DNA from 2 places in the Oerskovia sp. NPDC057915 genome. Region 1 is predicted to be linked to the other one. Evidence: riboswitches for the same ligand, from Rfam matches in the RefSeq annotation. Region 1 holds a riboswitch; the other holds the start of a gene.
The links. A riboswitch is a leader RNA that binds a small molecule or an ion and turns the genes downstream of it on or off. The one in region 1 is predicted to bind FMN.
Positions count from the first base shown of each region.

Region 2: another riboswitch for FMN. It lies ahead of pnuC (nicotinamide riboside transporter PnuC); the one in region 1 lies ahead of ribD (bifunctional diaminohydroxyphosphoribosylaminopyrimidine deaminase/5-amino-6-(5-phosphoribosylamino)uracil reductase RibD).

Region 1 is NZ_JBHVOS010000004.1:112,819-118,360, forward strand. Features, by position in the region: gene ribB (3,4-dihydroxy-2-butanone-4-phosphate synthase) at 1-179, opposite strand, end outside; gene ACFVQ3_RS04100 (riboflavin synthase) at 188-898, opposite strand; gene ribD (bifunctional diaminohydroxyphosphoribosylaminopyrimidine deaminase/5-amino-6-(5-phosphoribosylamino)uracil reductase RibD) at 898-2,265, opposite strand; FMN riboswitch at 2,379-2,504, opposite strand; gene rpe (ribulose-phosphate 3-epimerase) at 2,762-3,424, opposite strand; gene ACFVQ3_RS04115 (RsmB/NOP family class I SAM-dependent RNA methyltransferase) at 3,524-5,152, opposite strand; gene fmt (methionyl-tRNA formyltransferase) at 5,149-5,542, opposite strand, start outside.
Region 2 is NZ_JBHVOS010000012.1:81,241-86,782, forward strand. Features, by position in the region: gene ACFVQ3_RS09930 (GntR family transcriptional regulator) at 1-444, shown strand, start outside; gene ACFVQ3_RS09935 (ribokinase) at 469-1,329, shown strand; gene ACFVQ3_RS09940 (VOC family protein) at 1,378-1,800, opposite strand; gene pnuC (nicotinamide riboside transporter PnuC) at 1,985-2,716, opposite strand; FMN riboswitch at 2,891-3,016, opposite strand; gene ACFVQ3_RS09950 (helix-turn-helix domain-containing protein) at 3,135-3,914, opposite strand; gene ACFVQ3_RS09955 (hypothetical protein) at 4,083-4,667, shown strand; gene ACFVQ3_RS09960 (DUF1684 domain-containing protein) at 4,771-5,418, opposite strand; gene ACFVQ3_RS09965 (GNAT family N-acetyltransferase) at 5,458-5,542, opposite strand, start outside.

The sequences.
Region 1 (5,542 bases):
GCCGCGAAGACCACGTCGGCCTCGTTCTCGCGGTCCGGGGAGTCGGCGACCAGGACGGGGCGCCCGGCGCGGATCGCGTCGAGGGCCTCCTCGATGGTGCCGGTGCGCACGTGCCCGGGGTGCTCGGGCGGGTGGGGGGTGGCCTCGCCGGGCCGGCCGGCGTCGGGCTGGGGGTTCATGGTGGTGCTCATTCCTGTGCTGCGCGGGCCCTGAGGGCGCCCGCCGGGCCGTTGGCGCTCGCGGGCTCGTCGGCGCCCGCGAGCGCCCGACCGTCCGGGTCTGCCAGGCGGGTGGTGGTACCGGCCGTGAGGAGTCTCTCGACGTACTTCGCGAGGACGTCGACCTCGAGGTTGACCCGGTCCCCGGGGGCCAGGGAGCCGAGGACCGTGGCCTCGAGCGTCGTGGGGATCAGGGACACCCCGAACGAGGTGTCGTCCACGTGGGTCACCGTCAGGGACACGCCGCTGACGGTGATCGAGCCCTTCTCCGCGACGTAGCGCGTCAGGCCCGGGGGTGCGGACAGGACGAGGTCGTCCCACCGCTCCCCCGGGGCCCGGCTCACGAGGGCCCCGACGCCGTCGACGTGGCCCTGCACGATGTGCCCGCCCAGGCGCGTGTCGGCGCGCACGGCCCGTTCGAGGTTCACGGGAGACCCGGGGCGCAGGTCGCCCAGGGCGGTGCGGCGCAGAGACTCGGGCATGACGTCGGCCGTGAAGGTGCCGTCCGGTCCGACGCCCGTGACGGTCAGGCACACGCCGTCGACCGCGATCGAGTCGCCCAGGTGGGCGTCCGAGGTGGCGAGGGGGCCGTGCACGGTCAGGACGGCGTCGGAGGTCTCACCCCCGGGGAACGCGATCTCGCGGACCGTGCCGATCTCTTCGACGATTCCGGTGAACATCAGCTCTCCTGTTCGGGGGTGGTGCGGTGGGTGCTGGCATGGGGGGAGGTCGGGACGGCGGGCGGCGCGGGCGGCCCCGGCGCGGGGAGGTCAGGTGCAGGAAGGTCAGGTGCGGGGGCCGAGGCCCGTGCCACGACCAGGACGTCCTCCCCCAGCCGCCGCACGTCGTGCGCGCCGAAGCGGAGGGCGCCGGCGAGCGTCGTCACGCCCAGGTCGCCGACGGCACCCAGGCCCGCCCCCAGGAGCACGGGTGCGAGGTACGCGTGGACCTCGTCGACGACACCCGCTGCGAGGAACGCCGTCGCCAGGCCCGGGCCGCCCTCGACCAGGACGTGGCGCACCTCGCGGGCGGCCAGCTCCGCCAGGACCGCGTGGACGTCGTGCGTGCGCACGTGCAGCACCGGGCCGCCCCCGTCGGTCGTCCAGGCGCCACCGGGCGCGAGCCGCACGTGCGGAGGAAGGTCACGGAGCCCGACGACGACGCGCAGGGGCTGGTGGTCGGCAAGCCCGGGCTCCGGCCCGACCACCCCACCAGCGACACGCAGGGGCTGGTGGTCGGCAAGCCCGGGCTCCGGCCCGACCACCCCACCAGCGACACGCAGAGGCTGGTGGTCGGCAAGCCCGCGCGCCGGCTCCCCCGGGGCGCTCGCAGACGGCCTGGTGCGCGCCGTGAGCGACGGGTCGTCCGCGACGACCGTGCCGGTGCCCACGAGGATCGCGTCGACCTGTGCCCGCACCTGGTGGGCGTGCTCGCGCGCCGCGGGACCGGTGATCCACTGCGAGGTGCCATCGGCGGCCGCGACGCGCCCGTCGAGGGTCGAGGCGAGCTTGAGGGTCACGTAGGGGCTCCCGCGGCGCACGGCGACCAGCCAGGGGCCCAGGAGACGCTCCCCCTCGGCCTCGCGCAGCCCGGAGGCCACCAGGACCCCTGCCGCGCGCAGACGCTCCCCACCGCCGGTCGCCACGGGGTTGGGGTCCGCGACCGCGTAGACCACCTCGGCCACGCCCGCCTCCAGCAGCGCCAGGGCGCACGGTCCCGTCCGCCCCGTGTGGTTGCACGGTTCGAGCGTCACCACGGCCGTCGCGCCGCGCACGTCCACGTCGCGCCCGCGGGCGTCGGCCAGCGCGGCCGCCTCGGCGTGCGGGGTGCCGGCGCCACGGTGGAAGCCCTCGGCGAGCAGCACCCGGGGCGAGGAGTCCACGGGGCCGGGAGCGGCGCCGTCGGGCAGGGAGTCCAGCGGTCGGGGGGCGGGGCCCAGCAGGACGCACCCCACACGGGGGTTGGGGCCGTGCGCAGGGCCGTGCGCGGCCAGCTCGAGCGCGCGCACCATCGCGGCGTCGATCGTCAGGGTGGGCCTGGCGCCCATGCGTCCTCCTCCCGGTGAGCACGACGCTCCGGGGTGAGGGGGTCGACGACGTCACGGGACCCGAGGGTCCACGGACGTCACGACACCACGGCACAGGGCTTCGCCCCGCACCGCCACGTACTTCCTCCCATCCGGACTTTCACCGTCGGTCCTGGAGTTCCACCAGGTCAACCACGCCGAGGCGCGGGTCGCGGACTGTCACCGCCGGCTCGGAATTGCACCGACCCCGGAGCACGTGTGTGCGTACTTCTCGTTCTGCCTGCCGTCGAGACCCGGGCCCCGCGCGGGTGCGCTGCGTCCGGCGTCTCGTCTCCTCCCAGCATGCCACACCGGGGGTGCCCGGCAGGTACCCGGTCCGGCCCGTCCCGCGGGCTGGACCGATGTGAACGGCGACGACGTGGCCGGGCTCGGTGGCGCACCGAACCAGGCGCGCGCGGCGTCGACCGGGGGGTGGGCGACGCGGCCCCGCGCCGACCCGTGGCCGGTCGGGCGGCGGTCAGTGCGTGTGCTGGTCCGCGAGCGCCCGCAGTGCCGCGATCTCCTCGGGGACGTTCTCCGCCCCATAGACGGCCGATCCGGCGACGAACACGTTGGCGCCCGCCTCGGCCGCGCGCTCGATGGTGGCGCGCGAGATGCCGCCGTCGACCTGGACCCACACGTCGAGCCCCGCCTCGGACACGGCGTCGCGGATGCGGCGGATCTTCGGCAGGACGCCGTCGATGAAGGACTGGCCTCCGAAGCCGGGCTCGACGGACATGACCAGGAGCATGTCGAACTCGGGCAGCAGGTCCAGGAAGGGCTCGACCGAGGTCGCGGGGCGCAGCGCGAGCCCGGCGCGCGAGCCCAGGCGGCGCAGCTCGCGGGCCAGGCGCACGGGGGCCGTGGCGGCCTCGGCGTGGAACGTGACGGACGCGGCGCCGGCCTCGGCGTAGCCGGGCGCCCAGCGGTCGGGGTCGGCGATCATGAGGTGCGCGTCGAGCGGCACCGGGGACACCTGGGCGAGGCGCTCGAAGATCGGCAGCCCCAGGGTCAGGTTGGGCACGAAGTGGTTGTCCATCACGTCGACGTGCGCGTAGTCGGCGGTCGAGATCGCGCCCAGGTCGCGCTCGAGGTTCGCGAAGTCGGCGGACAGGATGCTGGGGGCGATGAGTGCGGACATGGGCACCAGCCTAGAGGGCGTCCGTGCGCCGTGCGGGGGACGCACGACGGCCGGGCCGGGTGGCCTTCACCACCCTGCCCAGCCGCGGACGGGGTCGTCTCAGGCCCGACGGCGCAGCAGCGTCAGGTGCATCGCGTCGGTCCCGTGGACGTGGGGCCACAGCTGCACGTCGGTGCGGTCCGCGAGGGGGATGTCGTCCCCCGCGACCTGCCGCACGGCGGCGGCCGCGTCGAGGACCTCGACGTCGTCGCGCCCGGCCAGGACGTCCTTGACGACGAGCTGGGTCTCCGCGAGGTGCGGGGAGCACGTCACGTACCCGACGACGCCGCCCGGGCGCACGGCGTCCAGGGCCGAGCCGAGGAGCTCGCGCTGCAACGTCGTGAGGGTCGCGATGTCCCCCGGGGTGCGGCGCCAGCGCGACTCGGGGCGGCGGCGCAGCGCCCCCAGGCCCGTGCAGGGGGCGTCGACGAGCACGCGGTCGTACGCGCCCGGCTCCTCGACCCCCACCTGGCGCCCGTCGCCGACCTGGACCCGCTCGACCGCGTCGGCGGGCACGGCCGCGAGCGCCTGCTCGACGAGGCGGGCCCGGTGGGGGGCGACCTCGTTGGCGACGACGCGTGCGCCCTGCTCGCCCGCGAGGGAGGCCAGGAGCGCGGCCTTGCCGCCCGGGCCCGCGCACAGGTCGAGCCAGCGCTCGTCGGGGTTCGCTGCGCCGTCGGGCCGGGCGCCGCCCGCGCCACCGGTGCCACCTGCGGAGGCCACGGGGAGCGTGGGCAGCGTCGGTACTGCCGCGAACGCGAGCGTCACGAGCTGGGATCCCTCGTCCTGGACCCCGGCGGCCCCGTACCGGACCGCGGGGATCGCGGCGGGGTCCGAGCCCGACAGGACCAGGGCCGTGGGCGTCCAGCGCCCGGGGGTGGTCGTGGCGTCCCCGCGCACGTCGTGCGTGACCTCGCCCGCGAGGCGCTCGCGGCTGACCAGGCCCGGTCGGGCGACGAGCGTCACGCGCGGCGCGGTGTTGTCGGCCTCGAGGAGCTCGGCCAGGTCGTCGGCGGAGCGTCCAGTGCCGACGAGGGCCTCGCGCAGGGCCCGGGCGATCCACACCGGGTGGGACTGGGTGATCGCGAGGCGCGTGACGTCGTCGGGCGCGTCCAGCGTGATGGCCTCGAGCCACTCCTCGAGGGTCGAGCGGGAGATCTTGCGCAGGACCGCGTTGACGAACTGGGCGCTGCCCGCCCCGGCGCGGGCCCGGGCCAGGCCCACGGTCTCCGAGACGGCCGCGTGCTGGGCCACGCGCATGCCCAGGAGCTGGTGGGCGCCGAGGCGCAGCAGGTCGAGCACGTTCGGGTCGACCTGGTCGAGGGGGCGGTCCACGCACTGGGCGATGATCGCGTCGTAGCGCCCGCGCAGGCGCAGGGTGCCGTAGGCGAGCTCGGTCGCGAACGCGGCGTCGCGCCCGCGGATGCCGCGCGAGCGCAGCAGCGGGGGCAGGACCAGGTTCGCGTACGCGTCGGAGGTCGCGACCTCCTGCAGGACGTCGAACGCGACGTTGCGCGCCGGGTCGGCGCCCTTGGCGCGCTGCGAGGGCGCCGCCTCGGAACGCTGGCCGGCCCCCCGGGCACGGGCCGAGCCGCGCTCCCGGCCGCGCGCGTCGCGACGGTCACGGCCACCGTGCGCGCCGTGCCCGTCCTGCCCGGGGGTGCCGCCGGTGCGTGCCTCGCCGCTCATGCCTGGTCCTTCGTCTCGTCAGGGGTGCCCAGGACGACGTGCTCGCCCAGGCGGGCGCCGCGGGCCCAGTCGGTCGCGGCCATGTGCTTCTTGCCCACGGGGGCCACCTCGCCGAGCGCGACGGCGTGCGTGCCGGTGCCCACGAGGACCTCGCGCTTGGCGGCGCGCAGCTCGCCGGGCGCCAGGTCGTGGACGTCGGGGCGCGGCGTCACGGGCCCCAGGCCCAGGCGGGCGCCGTCGGGCAACGTGGTCCAGGCGCCGGGGGCGGGCGTGCAGCCGCGCACCTGACGGTCGATCGCCAGCGCGGGGAGCGCCCAGCGCACGCGGGCGTCCTCGGGCGTCAGCTTCGCGGCCGTGCTGACGCCCTCCGCGGGCTGCAGGACCGGGGAG
Region 2 (5,542 bases), on a different contig from region 1:
GAGTTCGGCCTGCAGCCCACGACCGACTTCACGTCGCGAAAGCTGGACGTGGACGCCGCCGCGAACATGTGGTTCCGGGAGTCGGTCGCGTATCGAGGGACCGACCCGGTCGCGATCATCCAGGAGCACCTCCCGGCCGGCCGCTACCTCTCCGACGTGTCCCGAGAGCTCGCAGCGCGCGTCGAGGGCTACGCCGAGCAGGAGGGGACGTTGCTGCGGCTCATGGTCGCGGACCTCGGCCCCGTCTTCGAGGCGGCCGAGTGCGACGTCGCGGTCGGGACGGTCGGAGCCACCCGAGGGCAGCTCCTCGGGCTCAAGGCCAAGGACCCCGTGCTCGTCCTGACCCAGACCGCCCAGCTCTCGGGCACCCCCGCCTACCTCGCCAAGGTCGTCGTGTCGCCCGCGGCGGGGCCGCTCGCGATCGTCCAGACGTCCTCTGCCTGACCCCCACCCTTCGAAGGAGCCCTCGTGCCGACCGCAACCGCGTTGCCCCGGATCCTCGTCCTCGGCAGCATCAACCATGACGTCACGGCCCGTACCGATCGTCTCCCCGGGCCCGGAGAGACGATCGGCGACGGCGTGCTGTCCGCCCAGCCGGGAGGCAAGGGCGCGAACCAGGCCGTCGCGGCGGCCCGGCTCGGGGCGCCCACCCGCATGGTCGGGGCGGTGGGCACGGACAGCGCCGGGCAGGGCCTCGTCGCGGCGCTCGCGGAGGCAGGGGTGGGGACCGACGACGTCGCGCGCGTCAGCGCCCCCACGGGGACTGCGCTCATCGTGGTCGACGCCGCGGGCGAGAACCAGATCGCGGTCTGCGCGGGAGCGAACGGTGACGTCCGGCTGCCGTCGTCGGGGTTCGGCGGTTCCGACGTCCTCCTCGCGCAGCTCGAGATCCCGCTCGACGTCGTCGTCGCAGCAGCGAGCGCCTTCCCCGGCTACGTCGCGCTCAACGCCGCGCCGGCCCGCTCGCTGCCCAGCGAGCTGATCGACCGTGCGGACCTCGTGATCGTCAACGAGACCGAGTACGCGGCGATGCCGGAGGTGGCGTCGGCGCGACGGGTGGTGGTCACCTACGGCGGCGACGGGGCGGCCCTGGTGGAGCACGGCGTGGAGACGCTCCGTGTACCGGCCTACCGCACCGAGGTCGTGAACAGCGTCGGGGCGGGGGACGCCTTCTGCGCCGCACTGACGCTCTCCCTCGCTGCGGGCCTGCCCGCGGACCAGTCGCTGCGCCTCGCAGCGGCCGTCGGGTCCGACGCCGTCTCGCACGAGGCGTCACAGCCGCCCTTGCAGTCGTGGGACGACTACCGCCGCCGCACGTCCGCAGGGTGAGGCGACCGGACGGTGCAGGGCCAGGACCGGCGCCCGGCGCGCCCGGCCTCAGCCCCGCGCCGCCGCGATGTTGACGAGCCAGCTCACGCCGAACCGGTCGACGCACATGCCGAACGCGTCGCCCCACGGCGCGACCTCGAGCGGCACGGTCACGGTCCCGCTCGACGACAGCCTGTCCCAGTAGCCGCGCAGCTCGCCGTCGTCGGCCTGCTCCCCGCTCAGCGACACCGAGATGCTGGAGCCGGGCGAGTACTCCATCGAGCTCGGGGTGTCGGCGGCCATGAGCACCAGGCCGTTCGGCGCCTCGAGCTGGGAGTGCATGACCTTGTCCGCGTCGGCCGGGTCGTCGGCGGCCTGGAAGTCCGCGAACGTGCTGATCGTCAGCTCGCCGCCGAACACGTCGCGGTAGAACTCGATCGCCGCACGGGCGTCGTCCCGGAAGTTCAGGTACGGGTTGAGTCGAGTCGTCATGGGTGTCGCCTTCTCCGTCGCATCGTCAACGTCGCCGCGGAGCCGCGTCGTCGCGTCCTGTCGCCTCGTCGCCGCCGGTCACGGCCTGCCATCGGACCTGAGCGGCCCGGACGTGGTGCGCCCCGCGTGAGGAGGGGCGCACCTTCCAGTGTCCGCCCGGACGACCGGGACGCAAGAGGGGACGTCAGGCCTGCCCGCCGGGTGCGGCGGTGGGGGCGTCGGCGGGCGAGGCGCCCGCGAGGAGCAGGGCCTTCGAGCGACGGTCGACGCGCCACCACACGAAGAACCCGACGAGCGTGAACGCCCCGTAGAACACGTACATGAACGCGGACGCGTAGAAGCCTGCGTCGATCAGCAGGGGGACGCCCACGATGTCGACCGCGACCCAGATCAGCCAGAACTCGACCCAGCCCTTGGCCATGCCGTACGTCGCGAGCAGCGAGCCCATGAAGATCCACGCGTCGGCCCACACGGGCTCGTAGGACTCCAGCGCGCGGAAGATCGGTGTCAGCAGCGCGGTCCCGGCGACGAGCGCGACGACCAGGAAGACGCGCTGGCGCCACGTCGCCCACCGGGGCTCGACGGCGACGCCGTGGCTGTCGGCGTCGGCGACACCGAGGCGGTCGCGCGTCCGGCGCCACTGCACCCACCCGTACACGGACACGACGACGAACATGACCTGCCGTCCGGCCTGGCCGAGCAGGTTGACGGGGTTGGGCGTCGCGAACACCGCGCCCAGGAACACCGTGAGCAGCAGGAGGTTCCCGACGATCCCCACGGGCCAGGCCCAGATCTTGCGGCGCATGCCGCCGAGCGCGGACGCCAGCCCGAACCCGTTGCCCACGATCTCGCGCCACAGCAGGTGCTGGTCGCCGATCGTGAGCTGCGCGTCGAAGAGCGCGTGGATCAGGTCCATGGGGTGTTTCCTCGTCGTCCCGGGCACGGCGGCTCCGGGGTGAGGGCGGGCGGCGGGTCGGGGTGCCCGTACCGGGCTGCCCGACGGCGTCGCTCACCACGACGAGACCGGTCCCGCTGGTCACGGGTGGGCTCGACGGATCGTCGTGCCCGACCCGGCCGGGACGGCCGCGCCGCACGTGCTTCCTCCCATCCGGACTTTCACCGTCGGTCCTGGAGTTCCACCAGGTCAACCGCGCGTGGGCGCGGGTCGCGGACTGTCACCGCCGGCTCGGAATTGCACCGACCCCGGAGCACGTTCGTGCGTACTGCTTGCTGTGTGCTGCAACCTCTGATGCTACCCGCGCATTCCCGGGCCCCGTCGGTGCGGCGCTGAGTGCATGGTTCGGCGGCGACACGCCCGGCGAGTCGCGGCCGAGTCACGCACTCAGCGCGTCACGGACCGCACGCGCGACCTCGTCGGGGTCGGCGTCGGCGTCGAGCACGGTCACGACCACGCGGCGGGCCGGTGCGTCACCGGTCCGTGCGACGCCCTCGCCCGGGCCGCGTGCGGGTGACGTGGCCGCGGTGGTGGGCTCCGTCGTCGGGCCGGAGGGGTTGCGGGCCGCGCGGCGCAGGTCCGCGAACGCCTCCTCGAGCTCGGGGCGCAGGTCCTGGTCGGGGTCGCGCAGCCAACGGCGCAGGATCGCGTTGTGCACCGCGACGACCGACGCCGCGAACGCGACCGACGCGGTCGAGTTGCGGGTGTCCGCGGGCAGCGAGTCGCGCAGGTAGGACGTGAACGCGCGCTCGTAGCGGTGCGTCGTCACGAGCTCGCGGTCGCGCAGCGCGGGCACGTCCTGCAGGAGGCGGTGCCGCGCGACCGACGTCTCGCGCTGGCCCACGTGATGGTCGAACACGAGCCGCGCCGCCCTGCACACCTCGACGTACGGGTCGACGTTCTCGAGCTCTTCGGGGCTCACGCCGCGCGCCGCGGGACGGGTCTCGCCGAGCAGGACCACGACCGCGTCGAGCAGCAGCTCGTGGTCCGCGAAGACCACGTCCTCCTTGGAGCGGAAGCGGCGGAAGAACGTGGCCCGGCTGATCTGTGCGGCGTCGGCGATGTCCTCGACGGTCGTCTGCTCGTAGCCCTTGCGGGTGAACAGCTCGATCGCCGCGTCCACCGCCTGCGCGTGCGTGTTGCTTCGTGCGGCACTCATGGACGGGACGCTACACCGCACCTGTGGCAGGGGAGGCGCGGCGGGGGGACGGTGGGCGTGCTGCGTTCGTCAGGTGGTCGCCGGGTGGTCGCCGCGCGGTGGGCCCGACGGCGTCGCTACAGTGACGAGAGAGGCGGCGGCAGACGGCACGACCGGGAGGCGACGCGCATGACGGACGGCGACGAGGCCGCGACGGGCGGACCTGACGAGGGACGCGTCGAGGGCGCGCAGCACTCGTGGAAGGGTGCCGACCACCACGCCCAACGGGACGCCCTGAGCGACCGGTTCGCTCGCGGCGGCCCCGCGGACTTCCTGTACGGGGCCGTGGTGTCGGGGTTCATGCTCGCGGTCTCCAGCACGCACGACGCCTCGAGCGACTTCGTGATCCTCGCGGTCGCGGGCGTGCTCGTCGGGTACTGGGCCGCGCACGTGTACGTGTCCGCGATCGGCGGCCGCTTCCGCGACTCCGACCACACCATCACCGAGCGGCTGAGGCTCGCGACGTCCGAGGAGGTGTGGGTGCTGATCGGCGGGGTGCCGGCGCTCGCGGTCTTCCTGGTGGGGAGGCTGTTCGGGCTGGGCGTCACGGACTCCGCGCTGATCGCGCTGTGGTTCACGGTGCTGATGCTGGGGGTGGTCGGGCACCTCGCGGCGCACCGGGCGGGGGTGCGAGGCTGGGCGCTGACCGCGGAGACGGCCGTCGCGGCGGCGTTCGGGCTGGTCATCATCGGGCTGAAGACGCTGCTCCACTGAGCTGCACCGACCTGCGGTCGCCGAGGTAGACCCGCGCGCGCGAGGTAGACCTCCTGGGGGTCTACCTCGGCCGCACGGGTCTACCTCGGCGGGTGGTTGGCCGCTACCCCTTGGGCCGTATCAGCTCGCCGCACGCCAGCTCGACCGCGAGCGTGTTCCCCGGCGGTGCGAGCGGGCACGCCCACGCCGGGTCGTACGCGCACGACGGGTTGTACGCGAAGTTGAGGTCGACGACCAGGGGCGCGTCGCCGTCGGGCCCCGGACGCGACGACGCAGGCCCCAGATCCGCGCCCTTGATCGTGTCCAGCAGGTACCGCCCGCCGCCGTACGTCATGGGCGACCGGTCCTTGACCGGGACGAACAACCCGCCGCCGTACGAGCGCAACGCCCACACGTCGAGCGACCCCAGTGCCGGGAGGTCGAGGTGCCCGACGCGCTCGAACGGGACCACGCCGTCCGTACCCGTGGGGACGTCGAGCCGGGCGGCGTCGGGGGTGCCGCGCGCAGGGTCGGGCACGAGCGGCACCTCGAAGCGCAGCGACGCGTCGTACGGGCCGACCGGCACCCCGGTGAAGGCGGGCCGGTCCTCGGGCAGGACCGGCGACGCCGGGTGCTCCGCCAGGAGGTCGTCGCGCGACGCGACCCAGTACTCGTGCGCGGCCGCAGGGTCCTCGACGGCCAGGTCGCGGACGTGGGCGTACAGGTGCTGGACGCGACGGCGCCAGTCGACGACGTGCAGCTCGGAGATCATCTGGCCAGGGTGCCAGGCGGGAGGCCCACCGGCACCCTCTCAGGCGCGAGGGCCCGACGGGGTCGAGGTGCCCGCCACGTCGTGGTGGACCGCTAGCGTCAGGTCGCGCACGTAGGTCTGCGAG